3 regions of the Brevibacterium metallidurans genome follow, and region 2 is predicted to be linked to each of the others. Evidence: predicted binding sites of a transcription regulator. Region 2 holds the regulator's gene; each other region holds the start of a gene.
The links. The regulator HspR, encoded in region 2, represses chaperone genes until heat shock. The targets are predictions, from matches to a motif close to AAGTTGAGTCNNNNNGACTCAACTT.
Positions count from the first base shown of each region.

Region 1: the regulator HspR is predicted to act here: its motif matches at 5,448-5,472, upstream of AACX88_RS10960 (ATP-dependent Clp protease ATP-binding subunit).
Region 3: the regulator HspR is predicted to act here: its motif matches at 1,995-2,019, upstream of AACX88_RS03185 (Hsp20/alpha crystallin family protein).

Region 1 is NZ_BAAAAF010000008.1:15,326-22,157, forward strand. It holds gene AACX88_RS10945 (hypothetical protein) at 84-371, shown strand; gene AACX88_RS10950 (YidC/Oxa1 family membrane protein insertase) at 555-1,391, shown strand; gene AACX88_RS10955 (metallophosphoesterase family protein) at 1,462-2,490, shown strand; gene AACX88_RS10960 (ATP-dependent Clp protease ATP-binding subunit) at 2,894-5,431, opposite strand; gene AACX88_RS10965 (DUF4188 domain-containing protein) at 5,570-6,076, opposite strand; gene AACX88_RS10970 (MerR family transcriptional regulator) at 6,215-6,832, shown strand, end outside.
Region 2 is NZ_BAAAAF010000004.1:310,129-316,960, forward strand. It holds gene ureB (urease subunit beta) at 1-254, opposite strand, end outside; gene AACX88_RS07835 (urease subunit gamma) at 340-642, opposite strand; gene AACX88_RS07840 (purine-cytosine permease family protein) at 642-2,384, opposite strand; gene AACX88_RS07845 (heat shock protein transcriptional repressor HspR) at 2,731-3,180, opposite strand; gene AACX88_RS07850 (DnaJ C-terminal domain-containing protein) at 3,195-4,241, opposite strand; gene AACX88_RS07855 (nucleotide exchange factor GrpE) at 4,454-5,125, opposite strand; gene dnaK (molecular chaperone DnaK) at 5,125-6,832, opposite strand, start outside.
Region 3 is NZ_BAAAAF010000002.1:116,553-123,384, reverse strand. It holds gene AACX88_RS03195 (aspartate aminotransferase type Ic) at 1-571, opposite strand, end outside; gene AACX88_RS03190 (class I SAM-dependent methyltransferase) at 715-1,434, shown strand; gene AACX88_RS03185 (Hsp20/alpha crystallin family protein) at 1,508-1,969, opposite strand; gene AACX88_RS03180 (ferritin) at 2,104-2,619, opposite strand; gene AACX88_RS03175 (amidase) at 2,771-4,225, opposite strand; gene AACX88_RS03170 (amidohydrolase) at 4,231-5,463, opposite strand; gene AACX88_RS03165 (hypothetical protein) at 5,489-6,217, opposite strand; gene AACX88_RS03160 (DUF5058 family protein) at 6,229-6,832, opposite strand, start outside.

The sequences.
Region 1 (6,832 bases), on a different contig from region 2:
TTGTGCGCCGGGACACCCGAGTCGGTGCTAGCATCGTGTACCGACAGCAAAGAGGAAAGGCGGGTGCGATGCTGAGTCTGTGGATGGCAGTCCAACTCATCGTCGTCGTACTCAGCGCTGACCTCGACGCGGTCCTCCCCCAATCCCCCGCGCATCTGCTCGTCCTCGTCATCCTCGGTGCGGCGATCCTGTCGCCCGTGGGGGCGAGGGCGGGCAGAGCGCTCGTGAGAGTCCTCTCCCTGGCCCCGCACGGCCCGTGGATGCGTCGCGAACCCTCAGAGGTCCGCGACGTCCCGCTCCCCGAGGCACCGGGCACTCCCGGAACCACGCTCGCCAGAGCACCCTCCTTCGTCGTTCGCGCTCACGCCTGAACGACGACCTCCCCGAGGTCTCGCCTGGGGTCTCCTGCTTCCGCGGTCCCACCTCGGCGAACCCACCTCGGTGATCCCATCTCCGCGATGACCTCTCGTCGATGATCCTTCGTCGCTCTCAGGCGGCTCGAGCGCACCGCTGCGCTCCCACACGAACCTGCGAACCACGCGAAGGACATCACCATGAACATCTACGAATTCCCGCCCATCCGCCTCCTCCTCGACGGCGCCTACTGGCTCGTCACCACCCTGAGCGATCTCCTCGAACCCCTTGCCGGAGCCGACGGTGCGGCCCTGGCGGTCATCGTGCTCACGATCGCCGTGCGCGGCCTGCTCATCCCCGTCGGCCTCTCCCAGGTGCGGGCGGGGATCACGCGCCGACGGCTGGCCCCGAAGATCACCGAACTCCAGGCCAAGCACAAGTCCGATCCGCAGCGGATGCAGGAGAAGCTCATGGAGCTCTACCGGGAGGAGAAGGCCTCCCCGTTCGCCGGCTGCCTGCCGGTGCTCGCGCAGACGCCCGTGCTCATGGCCGTCTACGGGCTCTTCGTCCAGGCGACGATCGGCGGGGCGCCCAATGAGCTGCTCGGCCACACCCTCTTCGGCATCCCGCTGAGTTCGAGCTTCGTCGGCCTCATCGGTTCGGGCGGACTGACCTGGGTCTCAGGCCTGCTCTTCGCCGTCCTCATCGTCCTCATCGGCACGGTCGCCGCCCTCTCCCGCCACCTGCTCACTCCGCCTCTGCCGGAGGCGGCACCGACCGCATCGGCGAAGGGGACCCAGGCCGGCGCGGGAACACATAGCAGCCAGGGGGCGGCGCCGGGTATGCCCGACCTCAGCGGGATGACGAAGGTCCTCAGTTTCATGCCGTTCATCACCGCCGTCATCGCGGCCTTCGTCCCGCTCGCCGCGACCCTCTACCTCATGACGACGACCACGTGGACGCTGTGCGAGAGGCTCGTCATCAACCGTGCCCTCGGCGTCGATCACACGGGGGCGCCGCGGGTGAACGAGAGCTGAACGCGCCGATTCAGCCGCGGTCCATCCGGCGGCCATCTGCCGCGCGTTCGGCTCCCCTAGCCTCGCTCCCATGGTCAACAGACGCGCACTCATCACCACTGCAGGCATCGGAGCGCTCGGCGCCACCCTCGCGGCCGGCCCGGCGGCCGCGAAGCCCGGAAACGGGAAGGCGAAGGGCAAGGACAAAGGGAACGGGTCGGTGACGCGCTTCAACGTCATCTCCGACATCCAGGGCGATCTCAACGACCTCGGCGTCGCCCTCGAGGACATGCGCACGACCAACCGGGCCAGCGCCGGTCTCGCGATCGCCGGCGACATCACCCCGCGCGGCTACGACTTCGAATACGCCGAGGTGACGAAGCGGATGGACAAGCACGCCCACCCCTCGACGGTGGCGTGGGCGATCGGCAACCACGAGTTCTACGTCCCGAAGTACAAGGACCCGAACACCCTGGCCCAGGACACGTGGCCCAACGGGGTCGTCGAGGACTCGCTGTTCAAGTCCTTCTACAACTTCGCCGGCCGGAACACGATCTACGAGGAGTTCAGCTTCGGCGGCGTCCCCGTGCTCACGATCGGCACCGAACGCTATATGCGCTACTACGACGAGAAGCGCTGGGACGAAGTGTGGATGAGCGAGAAGCAGTTCACATGGCTGGCCGACCGGATCGCCTACTGGGACCGGCGGAACAAGCCGATCATGGTCATCACCCACCACCCGCTGCCGAACACGGTCTCCGGGACGAGGAACAAGCTCTACCTCTCCGACTACATGCAGGCCGATCGACTGCTCGAGGTGCTCGCGCCGTACCGAAACGTGTTCCTCTTCTGCGGTCACACGCACTGGGACCTCGAGCTCTCCGACTGGTACACGCGCCGGGTCGTGCCCGCCTCGGGCAACCTCGTCGGCTTCAACGTCTTCAACACCGGCGCCATCGAGACCGGCTACACGGACAATGGTCAGGGCGGCGAGAAGACGGTGCCCGGCGGGTTCAACCAGGGCCTGCAGGTCGATGTCACCTCCGATTCGGTGACCGTGCGCGCCCGCGACTTCGGCCGGAAGGCGTGGATGAAGGAGATCACCGTCCCGCTCGTGTGAGGCGACGGGGTGCCGCGGGGTGCCGCGGTGGGGCGTGCCGCGGGGTGCCGCGGTGGGGTGCCGCGGTGGGCAGCGCCGGCAACAGCACGGTGTTCCGACGCCAGCACGGTCCATGCGCCGTGCTGGTGTCGGTTCGCCGCGCTGGTGTCGGAACACCGTGCTCGTATTTCGCGGGGTGTCGGTTCACCGAGCTGGTGTCGGATCGCCGAGCTGGTCCGCGTCCCTGAGCAGCCGCTCGCGCCCGCAGGCAGCCACACTCGTCCCCGGACAGCACAGTGCCCGGGTCGGAGATGATCTCCCACCCGGGCACTGGCCCGTGCAGTCACACACGTTCAGCAGCCGCGCTCAGGCGGCCGAGTTCGCGTAGGCGGCACCCACACAGGCGCCGCCCACACGGCCGCACTCACGCGGCCAGCGGCGCGCTCTCTCGCGCGGTGACGGCGAGCTGACCGTCGACGACGGTGACGTCGACGACTCCGCCCTCGCCGACCGCCTCGGTGACGAGGATGTCGGCGATCCGGTCGTCGAGCTCGCGCTGGATGACCCGGCGCAGCGGACGGGCACCGAACTCGGGTTCGTAGCCCGCCTCGGCGAGCCAGTCCATGGCCTCCTCGGTGACGTCGAGGGCGATGCCCTGACGGCCCAGGCGCTCGATCGAGAGTTCGAGCTGGAGTCCGACGATCTCCCGCAGCTGGACGCGGTCGAGGCGGGTGAACATCACGGTCTCGTCGATCCGGTTGAGGAACTCGGGACGCATGACCTCCTTGAGCCTGCCCATCACCTTCGCCCGCAGGTCACGGTCGGTGACCGCGGCATCCGCCGAGGTGAAGCCCAGCGGGGTGCTCTGGCCGATGAACTCGGACCCGAGGTTCGAGGTCATGATGATGACCGTGTTGCGGAAGTCGACCGTCCGGCCCTGACCGTCGGTGAGCCGACCGTCGTCGAGGACCTGGAGGAGCAGGTTGAACGCATCCGGGTGCGCCTTCTCGACCTCGTCGAGGAGGATGACCGAATACGGCCGCCTGCGGACCTGCTCGGTGAGCTGGCCGGCCTCGTCGTAGCCGACGTACCCGGGAGGGGCGCCCACGAGACGGGACACGGTGTGCCGTTCCCCGAACTCGCTCATGTCGAACCGGATCATCGCCGACTCGTCGTCGAAGAGGGTCGCAGCGAGCGCCTTCGCCAGCTCCGTCTTGCCCACGCCCGTGGGGCCGAGGAAGAGGAAGCTGCCGATGGGCCTGGCCGGGTCGCCCATTCCGGTCTGCGACCGGCGGATGGCCTTCGACACCGCGGTCACGGCGTCGTCCTGGCCGACGACGCGCCCGTGGAGCATGTCCTCGAGCCCGGCGAGGCGGATCTTCGTCTCCTGCGTCATGCTCGAAGCCGGGATCCCGGTGGCCCGGGAGACGACCTGAGCGATCTGCTCGGCATCGACGACGCCGTCACCGTCCTCCGCCGAGGCGGTCGCTGAGTTCAGTACCTCCTCGAGTCGGTCGGTGAGGCGGGAGATCTCGTCGCGGATCTCGCCTGCCCGTTCGAAGTTCTCCGCGGCGATCGCCGAGTTCTTCTCCGCTTCGAGCTCGCCGAGTTCGGCGCGCATCGCCGCCGTGTCGACGACGGGTCCGCGGCGCAGGGAGAGCCGCGCACCGGCCTGGTCGATGAGGTCGATCGCCTTGTCCGGCAGGAACCGGTCGGTGATGTAGCGGTGCGAGAGTTCGACGGCGGCGCGGATCGCCTCGGCGTCGTAGGTGACGCCGTGGTGGTCGGCATAGCGACCGGAGAGGCCGTCGAGGATCGTCACGGCGTCCTCGATGGTCGGCTCCCCGACCATGACCGGCTGGAAGCGCCTGGCCAGAGCCGAGTCCTTTTCGATCGTGCGGAACTCGCGCAGAGTCGTCGCGCCGAGGAGGTGGAGATCTCCGCGGGCGAGCCTCGGCTTGAGGATGTTGCCGGCATCCATCGAGTTCGATTCGCCGTTGCCGCCGGCACCCACGAGGGTGTGGAGCTCGTCGACGAAGACGATGATGTCCCCGTCCTCGGCGATCTCGTCGAGGGTCGACGTCAGCCTCTCCTCGAAGTCACCGCGGTAGCGGGTGCCGGCGAGCATGCCGGGCATGTCGAGGGAGACGACGCGCTTGCCGCGCAGCTGCGCGGGGATCTCACCGGACTCGATGGCCTGGGCGAGGCCCTCGGCGACGGCGGTCTTGCCGACGCCGGCCTCACCGATGAGCACGGGGTTGTTCTTCGTCCGGCGGGCGAGGATCTCGATGGTCTCCTCGATCTCGTCGCCGCGGCCGATGACCGGGTCGAGTCGGCCTTCCGCGGCGAGTGCGGTGAGGTCGGTGCCGAACTTCTCGAGCATCGTCTCCTCGCCTCCCGTCTCGGTCTCGGCACCCTGGTTCTGCTTGGCCTCGGCCTGTGCGCCGGCCTGCAGGGTCGCCTGCGTGACGCCGGCCTGAGCGAGGATCCGCCCGGCGGGCATCTCCTGGTTGAGGACGAAGGCGAAGAAGACGTGTTCGGGGTCGATGTAGGTCGATCCGAAGGCGCGCGCCACCTGGTAGGCGTCGAGCAGGGCCTTCTGGGCGGCGCCGGTGAGCGTAGGCGCACCGTCGCCGCTGCGCGCAGGGGCGGCCTGCGGCAGCCGTTCGTCGATCGCGTGGACGATCGCCTCGGGGTCGGCGCCCATCTGGCGCAGCGAGGCCGCGCCGTGTTCGGATTCGACCATGACGCGCAGCAGGTGGAGCGCGTCGACCTCTTCCTGGCCGCGTCCGCGCGAATAGTCGGCAGCGCCGTCGACGAGGTCCCGCGTGCGCTTGGTGAGCAGACGGTTGATGTCGACGGAACGGCCCTGCCGTGGAGTGTTCTGACCCTGCAGGTAGCGGGCGAGGAACTCGTCGAACGAGCCCTCGCCGCCGCCGGAAGGTCCGAAGAAGTTAGCCAAAGTGACCTCCTCTTGAAAGTTGAGTCAGGGTGACTCAGTTAAGTCCTTTGACCCAATCAACGAGAATCACTTCAGGGTTATTCCCCGCTCGAGTCCGAGCGTGAGCGAGGTCTCCGCAGGCTCCTCCGCGACGCCGTCTCACCGGTCTCGGCGGGCCTGCCGGTCGCGGGCGCGGGCGCTGCGCGGACCGACCGGGCGGGTGCCGACGGCCTTCGCGAGGCCGAGCGGCGGGGTGCCGACGTACATCGATTCGGCCCCGTCGACAGGGAAGGTCTCGTGCCAGACGCCGACGGCGTCCGGTGCCGAGCGGGCCCGCCTGTTGAACTCCGTCCACCCCTGTCGGTGCTTCGCTGTCGGGTCGGCGGCATAGGCGTAGAGCTTCTCGAGCGAGTCCCAGTACTGGACGAGCCAGGGCCCACGTGGATCGAACACGAGTCGGTAGCCGCGCATTCCCGAGTCCGGGTCCGCGGAGAGCTCGGCGAGCATCCGCGGCATCGCGGTGAAGACCGGCACCCAGAGGTCCGGGCGCCACCACTGGCGGATCCGCATGCCGATGATGAAGACGACGAGTTCGCCGTCGTAGTCGTGGGTGAGCTTCTCCGGCCCGACGCTCGGGCCCTGCTGCGTGTTCGCTTTGGTCGTCATCGCCTTCTCCTGACATACTGGATACCCGAACTCTCCAATAGTGGATACCTTCACTTTCCAATATGGCGGGCGAATCTGTCAAGGGGCGAATCCCACGGACAGTCACAGCCCGTGACCGGTCGACGAAACGAGGTCCGCATGCGCATCTCCGAGCTCTCGCGTCGCAGCGACGTGCCGGTGGCGACGATCAAGTACTATCTGCGCGAAGGACTCCTGCCGCCCGGCGAGCGGACCTCGGCGACGCAGGCGGTCTACTCCGAGGCGCACGTCGACCGGCTCGAGCTCATCCGTGCGCTCCTCGGCCCGGCGCGGCTCTCGGTCGAGGCGGCGGGGCGCGTGCTCGGGGTCATCGACGATCCGCCGGAGACGTTCCTCGACGTGCTCGGTGCTGCACAGACGGCGACGGCCCCGACGGGTGCATCCGGCGCGGCGGCCGACGAGGACCCGGACCTCGACCCTGCTCGAGAGCTCGTCGCCGAACTCGGCTGGACGGTCGATCCGGGCAGCGTCGAACTCACCCAGCTCGCGAGCGCTCTGCGCGCGGTCGAGGCCGGTGGCATCGACGTCGTCGACGGCGGTCTGGCGCGCTACGGGCGCACGGTCCACGATCTCGCCGAAGCGGAGCTCGCGACCGTGCCGACCGACGAGGTCTCCCGAGCCGTCCGCCAGTCGGTGCTAGGCACGGTCCTCCTCGAACCGGTGCTTCTGTCTCTGCGCCGGCTGGCCCAGCAGGACGTCGCGGGCCGCCTCTTCACC
Region 2 (6,832 bases):
GAGACTCCGGGTTCGAAGCGGACCGACGTCCCCGCGGGGACGTCGAGACGGAAGCCGTCGGTCTGCCGCCGATCGAAGGCGAGGGCGGCGTTGACGTCGGGAAGGTGGATGTGCGAACCGATCTGCACCGGGCGGTCGCCGGTGTTCTCGATCGTCACGGTCCCGGTCTCCCCCGCCGAGTCGCGGCGATTGAGCACTCGGGTTCCCTCGCGCACGCGCACCGCACCGGGCCCGTGGTCTCTCGTTCCTGCCATGGGCGTCCTCTCGGTCGGTTGGTTTCAGTCGTGTCTGTCTCGGTCGATCCATCGCGGCCGGCTGGCCGCGGTCAGCCGTCCCTGCTCAGTCGATGGGGTTGTGGATGGTGACGAGCTTGCGCCCGTCGGGGAAGGTCGCCTCGACCTGAACGTCGTGGAGCATGGCGGCGACATCGTCGAGGACGTCGTCCCGGCTGAGCACCTCCCTGCCTTCGACCATGAGCTCCTCGACTTTCGCGCCTTCCCGTGCCCGCTCGATCACCCACGTGCTCAGCAGCGCCACGGCTTCCGGGTGGTTGAGCGGCACTCCGCGTGACAGCCGGTCGCGGGCGATCATGCCGGCCACCGAGAGCAGCAGCTTCTCGGTGTCACCGGGGGTGAAGTGCATCAGCGCTCCCGGCCGGGGTCGGCGGACTCGCGCCCGACCTCGGCCCGCCCCCGCGTGACACTCGGCCGTGCCCCACCGGGGTCGGCAGGCAGGACATGTTCGCCGAGGCGGTCGGTTGAGAGCGCGAGCGAGCTGAGATAGAGCGGCTGCCCGTCCGGACCGGTCTTCGCCGAGGCGATCATGTCCGGACGCTCGAACTCCATCTCCGTCACGTGGCACCACAGAGTGACATCGGTGGGATTGCCGTGCTCGTCGAACATCGGCACATCGATGCCGTCGTCCCGGCGGCGCAGGTAGTACCGGCCCCGGGTGAGGATCGCCATGAGCGGGGTCGCGACGATCGCGATACCCACGGCGAAGAGCGGCGAGAACGGCTGCACGGCGGCACCGAACGCCCCGAAGTAGATGGCGATGGACACCCCTCCCGAGAGCAGGAGGGACACGACTCCGACGGGATTCCAGTCGTAGAGCATGCCCCGACGGAACTCCGGTGTCTTCGGCGAGAGACCGAGAACGTACTTGTTGATCGCAATGTCCGCGGCGACGACGCAGATCCACGACATCGCGAGGTTCGCGTAGAAGCTGAGGATCGCGTTGAGGAAGTCGAACATGTTCAGCTCCATGAGCGCGAGCGCGAAGAGCAGGTTGACGACGAGGAAGGTGATCCGTCCCGGATAGCGCTTGGTGATGCGCGTGTACGCGTTCGTCCAGGCCAGCGAACCCGAGTAGGCGTTGGTGACGTTGATCTTCACCTGCGAGATGACGACGAGAACGACGGCGAGCAGGAGGGCGAGCCACTGGGGCATCATCTGCTCGTAGGTGGCGAGCAGCTGCTGGACCGGTTCGGTCGCGAAGCTCGTCGCCCCGGGGACGTTGGCGATGAGGTAGACGGCGAGGAACATGCCGATGATCTGCTTCGTCGCCCCGAAGATCACCCAGCCGGGTCCGGCGAGGATGACGGCGGCCCACCAGCTGCGACGGTTGGCCGGGGTGCGCGGGGGCATGAAGCGCAGGTAGTCGATCTGCTCGGCGATCTGGGCGATGAGCGAGAGGCAGACGCCGGCTGCGAGCATCGCCGAGGCGAAGTTCGCGCTCTCCCCGTTCTCCCCCTGGTAGGCGAAGAAGGAGTTGACGGAGTCGGGCTGGAAGGCGATGAGGTAGCCGACGGGGACGACCATGAGGACGAGCCACAGGGGTGTCGTCGAGACCTGCAGCCGGGCGAGCGCCTTCATGCCGAAGATGACGAGCGGGAAGATGAGCACCGTGGACACGAGATAGCCGATGGGGCGTGGGAGTCCGAGACCGAGGTAGAGCCCTTGGGCCATGATCGAGCCCTCGAGGGCGAAGAAGATGAAGGTGAACGTTGCGAAGATGATGTTCGTGATCACCGAACCGTAGTAGCCGAATCCGGCCCCGCGGGTGATGAGATCGAGGTCGAGGTTGTAGCGCGCGGCGTAGAACGCGAGCGGCCAGCCGGTGAGGAAGATGATGATCGCGGCGGTGAGGATGCCGAGGATGCCGTTCGCCGTGCCGTGCGCGAGCCCGATGCTCGCACCGATCGAGAAGTCGGCGAGGTAGGCGATGCCGCCGAGTGCGCTCGTCGCGACCACGGCCGGCGCCCACGTGCGGTAGGACCGCGGTGCGAACCGCAGCGTGTAGTCCTCGAGACTCTCCTTCGCCGCGGCCTTCGCCTCATTGCTGCCGGCCGGCGGCGTGGCCGACCCGTCTGCGGTCACTGTCATGGTGGGCTCCTCGGTCGTCGTCCGGACTCAACATCGCCCATCCTGACAGCCGATTGTTTCGGTCCGTGACGGGCGAGTTTCGTCCATGTTTCGAGACCTGTATCTCACCTTGCAAACACTGCCGCCCGCCGAGGTGGAACGCCGCAGCCCTCGCGTCGAGCCGAGTGCGTGTGTGCCGCCGCCGAAAACAAGTCGAGCCCACTTGAGTCTGTGGGGCACAGTTCGTGAACTGTGCCCCACAGACTCAAGTGAGCTCAACCGAGAGTCGACCGCCAGTAGGCAACCGGCCGCCAACAGCCGGGCGACCACTATCAGGCAACCGGCCGCCCGCCAACTGCCGACCCGCTCACACCCTCCGGGCGCGGAAGTCGTCGTAGAGCACGACGGCGCCGGTCGGGGATTCGGCTTTGACCTTGGGGCGCCGGCCCCGGGCGATCGAGACGACATCGCCTCCGGAGCCGGCGGCGAACACGCGCGCATCGCGTTCGCGTTCCTCCGCCTGCGCGAGGACTTCCTCCTCGAGCTCCTGGTTCCGGTTCCTCAGTGCGTCGATCTGGTTCTGCATCTCCATGATCTTCTTGATCCCCACGAGGTTGACCCCCTCGTCCTGGGAGAGATGCTGGATCAGGCGCAGCTTCGCGATGTCGCGACCCGAATAGCGTCGGCCTTTGCCGGCCGTGCGCTGCGGGATGACAAGGCCCATCCTGTCGTACTGGCGCAGGGTCTGCGGGTGCATGCCCGCAAGCTCCGCCGCCACCGAGATGACGTAGAGGGCCGCGCTCTGAGAGAACTGCATACGAATGCGCCGCCTCAGCTCGTCTTGGCCCGATCGAGCAGGCCGGCCCGCGGATCCTCGTCCTCGGTCGCCGCCTTGTACGCCTCGACCGCTTCCTTGGCTTCCTTCGACAGGTTCTTCGGTGCGACGATCTCCACGGTCACGAGCAGATCGCCCGTGCCCTTCTTCGTCTGCACGCCCTTGCCGCGCACCCGCAGGGTCCTGCCCGAGGGCGTGCCCGCGGGGATCTTGACCTTGACGGGCTGACCGCCGAGCGTGGGCACCTTGACCTCGGCGCCGAGTGCCGCCTCGTCGAAGCTCACCGGCAGGTCGATGCGCAGGTTGTCGCCGTCCCGGGTGAACACCGGGTGCGGTTTGACGTTGACGGTGAGGATGACGTCTCCGGGCTCGCCGCCGTTCGGGCTGGCCTTGCCCTTGCCGGCCAGACGGATCTTCTGCCCGTCCTTGACCCCGATCGGGGTGCGCACCGTCAGCGGCTTGCCGTTGGGCATCTTCAGTTTGACCGAGGCGCCGTTGGCCGCCTCGGTGAAGCTGAGGTTCGTCGAGGACTTGATGTCCCCGCCCTTGACCGGAGGCGAATAGCCGCCGAAGCCACTGTCGCCGTAGCCGCCGTAGGAGGCACCGCCGCCGAATCCGCCCAGCAGATCGGCGAGGTCGGGCGGCACGTCTCCGTAGCCGCCGGATCCGCCGAAACCGCCGCCGGAGTACGTCGTCCGGGTCCGGGTGCGCCCGCCGCCTCCGAAGAGGTCGGAGAACACGTCGTCGAAGCCGCCTCCGCCACCGGCGCCGCCGGCGCCCGCGCTGAACCGGGCACCGCTGCCCATCGCGCGCACCTGGTCGTACTGCTCGCGCGACTCCTTGTTCGACAGCACCTGGTGGGCCTGTCCGATCTCCTTGAACTTGGCCTCCGCCTCGGCGTCGCCCGGATTCGCGTCCGGATGGTACTTCCGCGCGAGCTTGCGGTAGGCCTTCTTGATCTCGGAGTCCGTGGCGTCCTTGGAGACGCCGAGGGTCTTGTAGAAGTCCTTCTCGAACCAATCATTCTGAGGTCCGGTACTCATCTGGCACCTCCCTTCTTCCTTGTCCTGTTCTGCTCGCCGCTGCCTGCCGGCACCGGCTCTGTCATCGTTCTGCTCATCTGTCCACTCACAATCCGCAACCTCCGAAAGCTGTCCTCCCGGAGATTCCGGACCGTCGCCGAGGCGGCCGCCCCGCTCCCAGCGTCCGTGTCCGGACGCTGGGGCTGGGTGTCACCTCGGCGGGGTCGGGATGCTCAGTCCTCGGGCTGCTGCACGCCGACGCGGGCCGCGCGGATGATGCGATCACCCATGCGGTAGCCCGGCTGCATGACCATGAAGACCGTCGGCACCTCGACATCGTTCGACGGCTGCTGCATGAGAGCCTCATGCAGGCGAGGGTCGAACTCGTCGCCGACGGCGCCGTACTGTTCGACGCCGACCTTGGCCAGGGCGTCGAGCAGCTTGTTCACGTGGGCCTCGAAGGGCCCGGTCACGTCGCCGTTCTCCTGCGCCAGACGCACCTCGTCGAGGACGGGGACCAGGGCCTCGACGGCCTTGATCGTTCCGCCCGCGGCTGCCCGCTCGCGTTCGCGGTCGGCACGCATGCGGTAGGCAGCGTACTCCGCGTTGATCCGCTTGAGATCGGCGAGGTGGGCGGCCGCCTCCGACCCGGGCGCGGGCTCGGCCGCACCCGGCTCGGTGGCCGCCTCGGTGTCGTCCAGCGTGGAGGCATCGGCCGGGATGTCGACACCGAGGTCGCTGGCGTCGGCCAGCACCTCCTCGGTGTCGGCGCCTTCACCGGCCCCCGCGGCCGACTGGGCGTCGGCCTCGGGACGAAGCTCACCGGTGTCGGGGTCGACCCGGCGCTTGTCATGGAAGGTGAAGCGCGGCTCCTCGGACGACGGATCGTTGCCCTCGGTCGTCATTACTTCTTCTCCCCGTCCTCATCATCGTCGACGACCTCGGCATCGACGACATCGTCGTCGGCACCGGTGCCGGCATCGGAGGCGCCGGCCTGGTCAGAGGCACCGGCGGCGCCGGCGTCCTGCTGGGCGTAGATCGCCTCGCCGATCTTCTGCTGCTTCTCGGTGAGCGTGTCGAAAGCCTTCTTCACGGCGTCGTCGTCTTCGCCCTCGAGAGCCTTCTTGACGGCGTCGACGTCGGCCTGCATCTCCGACTTCAGTTCCTCAGGCAGCTTGTCGGCGTTGTCGTCGAGCAGCTTCTGGGTCTGGTAGGCGAGGTTCTCCGCGTTGTTGCGGACATCGGCTGCCTCACGGCGCTTCTTGTCCTCCTCCGCGTGCTCCTCGGCCTCACGGACCATGCGCTCGATGTCCTCCTTGGGCAGGGCCGAGCCGCCGGTGATCGTCATCGACTGCTCCTTGCCTGTGCCCTTGTCGGTGGCCGAGACGTGGACGATGCCGTTGGCGTCGATGTCGAAGGCGACCTCGATCTGCGGCACTCCGCGCGGAGCCGGCGCGATGCCGGTCAGCTCGAAGGTGCCGAGGTTCTTGTTGTCCCGAGTGAACTCGCGCTCACCCTGGAACACCTGGATCGACACCGAGGGCTGATTGTCCTCAGCCGTGGTGAACGTCTCCGAGCGCTTGGTCGGGATCGGGGTGTTGCGTTCGATGAGCTTCGTCATCACGCCGCCCTTGGTCTCGAGTCCGAGCGAGAGCGGGGTGACGTCGATGAGGAGGACGTCCTTGCGTTCGCCCATGAGCACACCGGCCTGCACGGCGGCGCCGATCGCGACGACCTCATCGGGGTTGACGCCCTTGTTGGGCTCCTTGCCTCCGGTGAGCTCGGTGACGACCTGGGTGACGCCGGGCATACGGGTCGAACCGCCGACGAGGACGACGTGGTCGATGTCCTTGACGGACACGCCTGCGTCCTTCATCACAGCGTGGAACGGGGCCTTGGTCCGCTCGAGGAGGTCCTTGGTCAGATCCTCGAACTTCGCCCGGGTGAGGGTCTCGTCGAGGTGGATCGGACCGTTCTCGCTCATCGACAGGTACTGCAGGGAGATGTTGGTGCTCGTCGCGGACGAGAGCTCCTTCTTCGCCTGCTCAGCGGCCTCCTTGAGACGCTGCATCGCCGTGGAGTCCTTGGTCAGGTCCACGCCGTAGTTGTTCTTGACCTGCTCAACCAGCCAATCGACGATCCGCTGATCCCAGTCGTCGCCGCCGAGGCGGTTGTCGCCGGAGGTCGCACGGACCTGAATGGTCGAGAAGCCGTCGTCGTCCTTGCCGACTTCGAGCAGCGAGACGTCGAAGGTGCCGCCGCCGAGGTCGAAGACGAGGATGAGCTCGTCTTCCTTGCCGCGTTCGAGGCCGTAGGCCAGGGCCGCAGCGGTGGGCTCGTTGATGATGCGCAGGACGTTGAGGCCGGCGATCTCACCGGCGTCCTTCGTGGCCTGACGCTCGGCGTCGTTGAAGTAGGCAGGGACGGTGATGACCGCGTCGGTGACCTTCTCCTGCAGGTACTCCTCGGCGTCGTGCTTGAGCTTCTGGAGGATGCGGGCGGAGACCTCGGGAGCGGTCAGCGTCTTGCCGCCGATCTCGGTGTTCCAGTCGGTGCCCATGTGGCGCTTGACGGACGCCACGGTGTTCTTCACGTTGGTGACAGCCTGGCGC
Region 3 (6,832 bases), on a different contig from region 2:
CGGTGATCGTGATGCCCGTGGGATTGGAGTACATGGGCACGAGCCACATGCCTTTGACGCTGGGATCCTCGGCGAGACGCTGCGCCTCGGCGACGACCGGCCCCTCGTCGTCCATGGGAATGGAGAGGAGTTCGAACCCCAGGGATTCCGCGAGCGTGAAGTGGCGGTCGTAGCCGGGAACCGGGCACAGGAGCTTATGCGGTCCCGCACCCCACGGGGTGCCGTCGACCGCAGTGCCGTGGAGGAGCGCGAAGGTCAGGGCCTGCCCCATGAGGGTCAGGGACGCATTGCCGCCGGCCAGCAGCTGGTCGGCGGGCACCTTGAGCAGGGGGGAGAAGATCTCCCGGAGTTCGATAAGGCCGTCGATGCCGCCGTAGTTGCGGGCGTCGACCCCGCTCGGCGTGCGCGCATCCTCCCCGGTGACCAGGCCGAGCAGCGCATCGGAGAGATCGAGCTGCTCACTGCCCGGCTTGCCGCGCGTGATGTCGAGGGCCAGTCCGCGGGAGGCGAACTCCTCGTACGCACGTGAGGCCTGCTCGAGCTCGGACTCGAGATCGGGGGTTGAGGTCATCGATGCTCCTTTTCGCCGAGTTCTCGGCGGTGGTCTCTGCCGGTCCTCCCCATCCTAGTCACAACGAGGGAGTGCGACCGCTAGAGTGGGATGCCGAGACGGGCCCGCAGAATGCGGGTGGATGAGCAGGGGAGTGGAACCGCATGGTCAGACCGCGCGCCCGGGCCGCCCACGGGACGAACTTCTCCCGTGAGGCCCACCGCTACGATGCGGTGCGCCCGGGCTATCCGCAGGCCGCCCTCGACCTCCTCGGCCGAGGCTGGCAGGGGCTGCGCGTCTGCGACCTCGGCGCGGGCACGGGGATCCTCTCGACGCAGCTGCTCGGCCTCGGCGCCGAGGTGGTCGCCGTCGATCCCGACGGACCCGCCCTGACCCGCAACCCCGCACCGACGACGCTCGGCACCGCCGAGGACACGGGCCTGGCCACAGGCAGCGTCGACGTCGTCACGGTCGCTCAGGCCTGGCACTGGTTCGACGAGGCGGCCGCCGCCGCGGAGATCGCCCGTATTCTGCGGCCCGCAGGTCGCCTGGTCATCCTCATCAATCAGCTCGACGTCCGCGTCGACTGGGTGCTGCGGCTGAGCCGGATCATGCACGCCGGCGACGTCTACCGTCCCGCCTACGTTCCCGCACCCGCCGGATTCGCGTTGCGGGAGCGGGCGGTCGTGAACTTCGCGACCCCGCTCGACGTCGACGGCATCGTCGACCTCGCGCGTACGCGTTCGTACTGGCTGCGGTCGGACGAGGCGACGCGGGCGCGTGTCGAGTCCAATCTGCGCGGCTACCTCGGCGAGGAGCATCCGATCTCGGGCACTGTCGACCTGCCCTATATGTGCCTGGCCTACGTGCTCGATCGGCTCTGAGCCGCAGGCCTGCGGACACGCGAAGCGGGGCCGCACATCGTGCGACCCCGCTGGGCATCCGGAGACGGGGGACTCAGTCGGTCCGCTCCTCGGTCTCGATGACCTCGGTCGATTCGACGACCTCGGTCTCCTTCGGGGCCTGGTGGTTGACGTTGATCTTGCGGGGACGGGCCTCCTCGGCAACGGGGATCGTCAGCGTGAGCACGCCGTCCTGGTAGTCGGCGCTGATCCGGTCGAGGGCCACGCGGTTGCCCAGCGTGAGCTGCCGGGCGTACGTGCCGGTCGTGCGCTCACGGGTCAGCCACTTGACGTCCTTCTCACCCACCGGCGAGGTGCGCTGAGCACGCACGGTCAGGGTCCGATCCTCGACATCGACGTCGATGCTCGCGGGGTCGACCCCGGGCATGTCGATCTGTGCGACGAAGACCTCGCCGTCGCGGTAGAGGTCCATCGGCAGGGTCGTCGAGTTCGGGTTCCGGGTGACCTCGGTGAAGAAACGGTCGAGATCGCGGATCGGGTCGAAGCGAGTGGCCATGAGCATCCTTTCTCAGAGAGTCTGTACATTGAGTCAAACACACTCAACTTTGAAATCATTCCGCACACAGGGAACTCCCACCGAATGCGAAACGGCCGGCCCCCGAAGCGGGGACCGGCCGTGGACTCAGGAGATCACTCGCTCTTGGCGGTGATGTCCGGGTGGCGCGAACCGAGCGCATTGTCGATCGAGAGCAGACCCGAACCGCTGTCGCCGACGATCTCGAGGCGGCCGATGATCTCCGAGATGCTCGCCTCCTCCTCGACCTGCTCGTCGATGAACCAGTTGAGCAGCGGCAGGACGTCGATGTCGCCCTCGGTCTGAGCCGTGCGGTAGATGTTGCGGATCGACTCGGAGACCTTCTCCTCATGGGCCAGTGCGGCCTTGAAGAAGTCGAGAGGACGCGATCCCGAGACCTTCGGGGCGGCGATGTCGCCGATCTGCGGGGCGAAGCCACGGTCGACGCAGTGCTGGATGAACTTGGCCGCGTGGACCTGCTCCTCCTCCGACTGCGCGCGCATCCACCGGGTCATGCCGGGCAGATCCTGATCGTCGAGCTGGATCGACATCTGGAGGTAGACCATCGAGGCCTCGAGTTCGAGCGTGACCTGCTCGCCGAGGACCTTCTGCATTGCGGGGCTCATGTGCATGTGTGACTCCTAATGACTGCGGCCGGCGACGGGATGCCGCCTGCTTCAAGACTAGCCTGACACCATTTCTGGAATCATTCCAGTGTGGGAAGGCTCGGCAAACAGTGCTGAGGCAAGCCGAACCTCGCTGCGCACCCGGCGTCGACCGTCCTCATTCCTCCCCGACGTCCACGACCGGGATGTCGGGATGGCGCTCTGCCACCAGAGTCGCCTGTTCGAAGGCGTGGGCGACCTCGAGGAGGCGGACGTCGTCGCCGGGCCGGGCGACGAGCTGGACGCCGACCGGCAGTCCCGAGGCCGAGAAGCCGGCGGGCACGGAGACCGCGGGACAGCCGGTCGCCGAGATCAGACACAGCGCCCGCATCCAGTCGAGGTAGCTGCCCATAGCCACCCCGTCGATCTCCGTGGGGTATTCGATGCCGATGTCGAACGGCAGGACCTGGCAGGTCGTGAGGACGAGGACGTCGTGGCCTGCGAAGAATGCGTCGACCTCCCCGCTCAGCCTGGCTCGGGCGGTCTCGGCTGAGACCACCTCGGCGCCGGTGAGCCGCAGACCCTCCTCGATGTTCCACACGACGGAGTCCTTCATCCGGCCGCGGTCCGTCTTCAGCAACGGCCCCCACGAACCGACGAAGTCGAGGGCGCGGCGGACGGTAAAGACCTCGTCGGCATCTCGCAGGTCGGGGATCGTGTCATCGACGTCGGCGCCGAGACCGGCGAAGACGGCGGCGGTGTCGGAGACGATCGCGCGCACCTCGGGTTCGAGAGGGAGAAGACCCGCGAGGTCGGGGCTGAAGCCGATCCGCATCCCGGACAGGGACGGTTCGACCTCGGCGCCGAGGCGGAAGACCGGCCGGTCGAAGACGGAACCGGGTTCGAGCAGCGAGGCGGGTGCTCCAGGTTCCGGGCCGGCGCCGACGCTCATGAGCAGGGCGACGTCGGAGACCGTGCGGGCCATGAACCCGCTCTGGGCCAGCCAGGCGAACGGATTGCCGGGGCGCGTGTGCGGGATCCGGCCGTTCGAGGGCCGGAAGCCGACGACGTTGTTGAACGAACCGGGGGAGCGCAGCGACCCGCCCATATCGGAACCGTCCCCGGAGGCCTGAATGCCGGCGGCGAGTGCCGCCCCGACCCCGCCGGAGGAGCCGGAGGCGGACTTCGTGAGGTCGTAGGGATTGCGGGTGGTGCCGAAGACCGGGTTGAAGGTGTGGGAGCCGGCGGCGAACTCGGGGACGTTCGTCTTGCCCGAGGTGATCACCCCCGCCGCCCGCAGCCGCGCGATGATGAGCGCATCGGTCTCCGGCACCCGGTCGGCGAAGATCGGCGAACCCCAGGTCGTGCGCATGCCCGCGGTGTCGTGGGTGTCCTTGTGCGTCATCGGCACCCCGTGGAGGGGACCGGGCTCCGCTCCCGCGGCCAGTGCTTCGTCCGCGGCGGCCGCCGCGGCCATCGCCCGGTCGTCATCGCGGGTGACGACGGCATTGATCGCGGGGTTGACCTCGTCGATGCGGCGCAGCTGATCGGCAAGCGCCTCCCGGGCGGAGATCTCCTTCGCAGCGATCCGGGCCGCGAGCTCCCGGGTGCTCATCCAGCGCAGCTCGTCCATGCCGGTCACTTCCCGACCCGGCTGAGCACGGCGGTGAGCGCGGCCCGCAGACCGGTCTCCAGGGTCGTCGGCACGTCGTCGGGGGCGAAGTGCGGGGAGTGGTTGCCGGCCGGAGGTTCGGCCTTCGCGAGTCGCTCGGGGGAGTAGCCGCCGAAGAACCAGTACACCGAGGGCACGCCGAGGGCGTCGGCGAAGGCCCCGAAGTCCTCGCTGCCGGTCACGGCGGGCACGACGTGGACGTGCGCGGCCCCGAGTTCCGCCTCGGCAGCGGTGACGAACGCGGCGGTCGCATCGGGATCGTTGTAGCAGCGGGGGAACGAGTGCATCTCCTCGATGAGGGGTTCCGGGGCTCCCGAGGCCTGCGCTTCGGCCTCCACGATCCGCCGCACCCGCTCGAGCACGGTGGCTCGCACGTCCTCGTCGAAGGTGCGGATGTTGAGGGTGAGAACCGCGGAATCCGGGATGATGTTCTCCTTGAGCCCGCCGTGGAAGGTCCCGACGGTGACGACGGCGGTGTCGCGGCCGGAGATCTCCCGGGAGACGATCGACTGCAGACGGGTGATCATATAGGCGCCGAGGACGATCGGGTCGATCGCGTTCTCCGGCTGCGAGCCGTGAGCCTGTTTGCCGAGCACGGTGACCTTGAGGGAGTCGGACATCGCCATCGCGGTGCCCGAGGAGACGTAGACGTCACCGGCCTGGCCGGGCCAGACATGCTGGCCGTAGACGACCTCGGGGTGGACGACCTGTTCCCACAGTCCGTCGTCGAGCATCGCCTTCGCCCCGGCCGCGGTCTCCTCGCCCGGCTGGAAGAGGAGGACGACGGTGCCCGACCACGCATCACGGTGTTCGGTGAGCGCCCGGGCGAGGTGGAGGCCGACGGTGATGTGGGTGTCGTGACCGCAGCCGTGCATGACCGCGGTCTCCGTCCCGTCGGGCAGCACACCCTCGGCGGTCGAGGCGTAGTCGAGTCCGGTGTCCTCGGCGATCGGCAGCCCGTCGGTGTCGGCGCGGTAGGCGACGACGGGACCTTCGCCGTTCTCGATCACGGCGACGACACCGGTGCCGCCGAAGGCCTGCGGCACGAGTCCGAGGTCGGAGAGGAAGTCCGCGATCGCCCGGGACGTCTCGATCTCCTGCATCGAGAGTTCGGGGGAGCGGTGGAAGTCCTCGTAGTCGTCGACCGCCTCGGCGAGGGTGTCGGTGATCGCGGTGCGCAGTCGGGGGTTGAGCGACATGGTGTCCTTGTCTCTTCGGGTCGGGTCAGTTGATGCCGACGGCGTCGTCGCCGGATCGGGCGTCGGTGACCGCCTTGTTCCTGGTGAACCACGTGATGATGATCGTCACGATGACCACGATAGCGACGTCACCGGGAGCGAGGACGGGGACGACCGGAATGAGGACGAGGATGACCAGGGCGGCGACGGCCAGGGCGATGATCGTCGACTTCACCTGCTTCATCGAGACGATGAGCTGGACGGTGACGCCGCCGAGGATCGCCGGGAGGATGTAGAGCTGGGCGATGAGCGTGATGTCCTCGGGGATGATCGTCACCAGCCAGGTGCCGAGCACCCCGACGAAGACGACCATGGAGAAGACGTGGATGAGGGCGGCCCCGCAGATCGCCATCGTCGCCGCGTACTCGCCCTTGCGGGTGCCCGGCTTCGCCCCGATCGTGTCCTGGGCGACGATCGCCGAGGGCAGGAGCTTGTTGGCGACGTTGCCGATCATGAATGCCTGGTACATGCCCGCCGGGCCGAGGATGGGGAAGTAGGTGAGGGGTTCGACGACGTAGAAGACGCCGTAGACGGCGAAGACCGCGAGGAAGGCGCCGAGGATGTCGCCGACGCTGATGTCGGCTTTTGCGACGAAGAGGAGATAGAAGGGCACCGAGGTGGCGATGAGGAAGCCGGTGAAGAGCGTGATCGACCCCCACTTCGTCGTCGTGGCCTCGAAGGCCTCGTGGGAGGGAGAGGCGATGATGTTCGACATGGGTGCGCTCCTCAGCTCGGGGCGACGCCGAGACCGGCGTAGTGGGCGAAGTAGGCGGCGATGAGTCCGGCGAGCACGGAGATCCCCAGCGCCCATTCCTTCAGCCACGACTGGCGCAGGGTGTGGGCGAGGAACAGGCAGATCGACATGACCACAGCGGAGGCGACGATCGCGATGATGTGCGTCGGCGATTTGGGGATCTCCCGGAACGTCAGGGCGGCGAAGGCCGCGAGCAGGGCGGCTCCGGGGATGATCGACATGAGCGCCGGATTGACCTTCTCGAGCTTGTGGGAGCTGCGCTTGAAGATCGGCGTGAGGATGAGGGTCGAGAGCATCCATCCGGCACCGGAGAGGCTCATCGCCATGAGGGCGACGATGAAGACGCCGCGGGTGAACGTCTCATCGCCGAGGTTCGCGCCCATGGTCCCGGCCGCGATCGAAGCGGAGGCGACCTCGGTGGCAGCCGAACCGATGAGGCCGACGCGGACGATGACCGGGGGAGTGCCGAAGAGAGGGAGGAGGGCGACGGCGACGAGGACGACGGCGAGTGAGGGGCCGATCGCTGCGACCCCGCCGGCGCGGAAGGCCGTCGTCACCTCGGCCTGGGTCATTCCG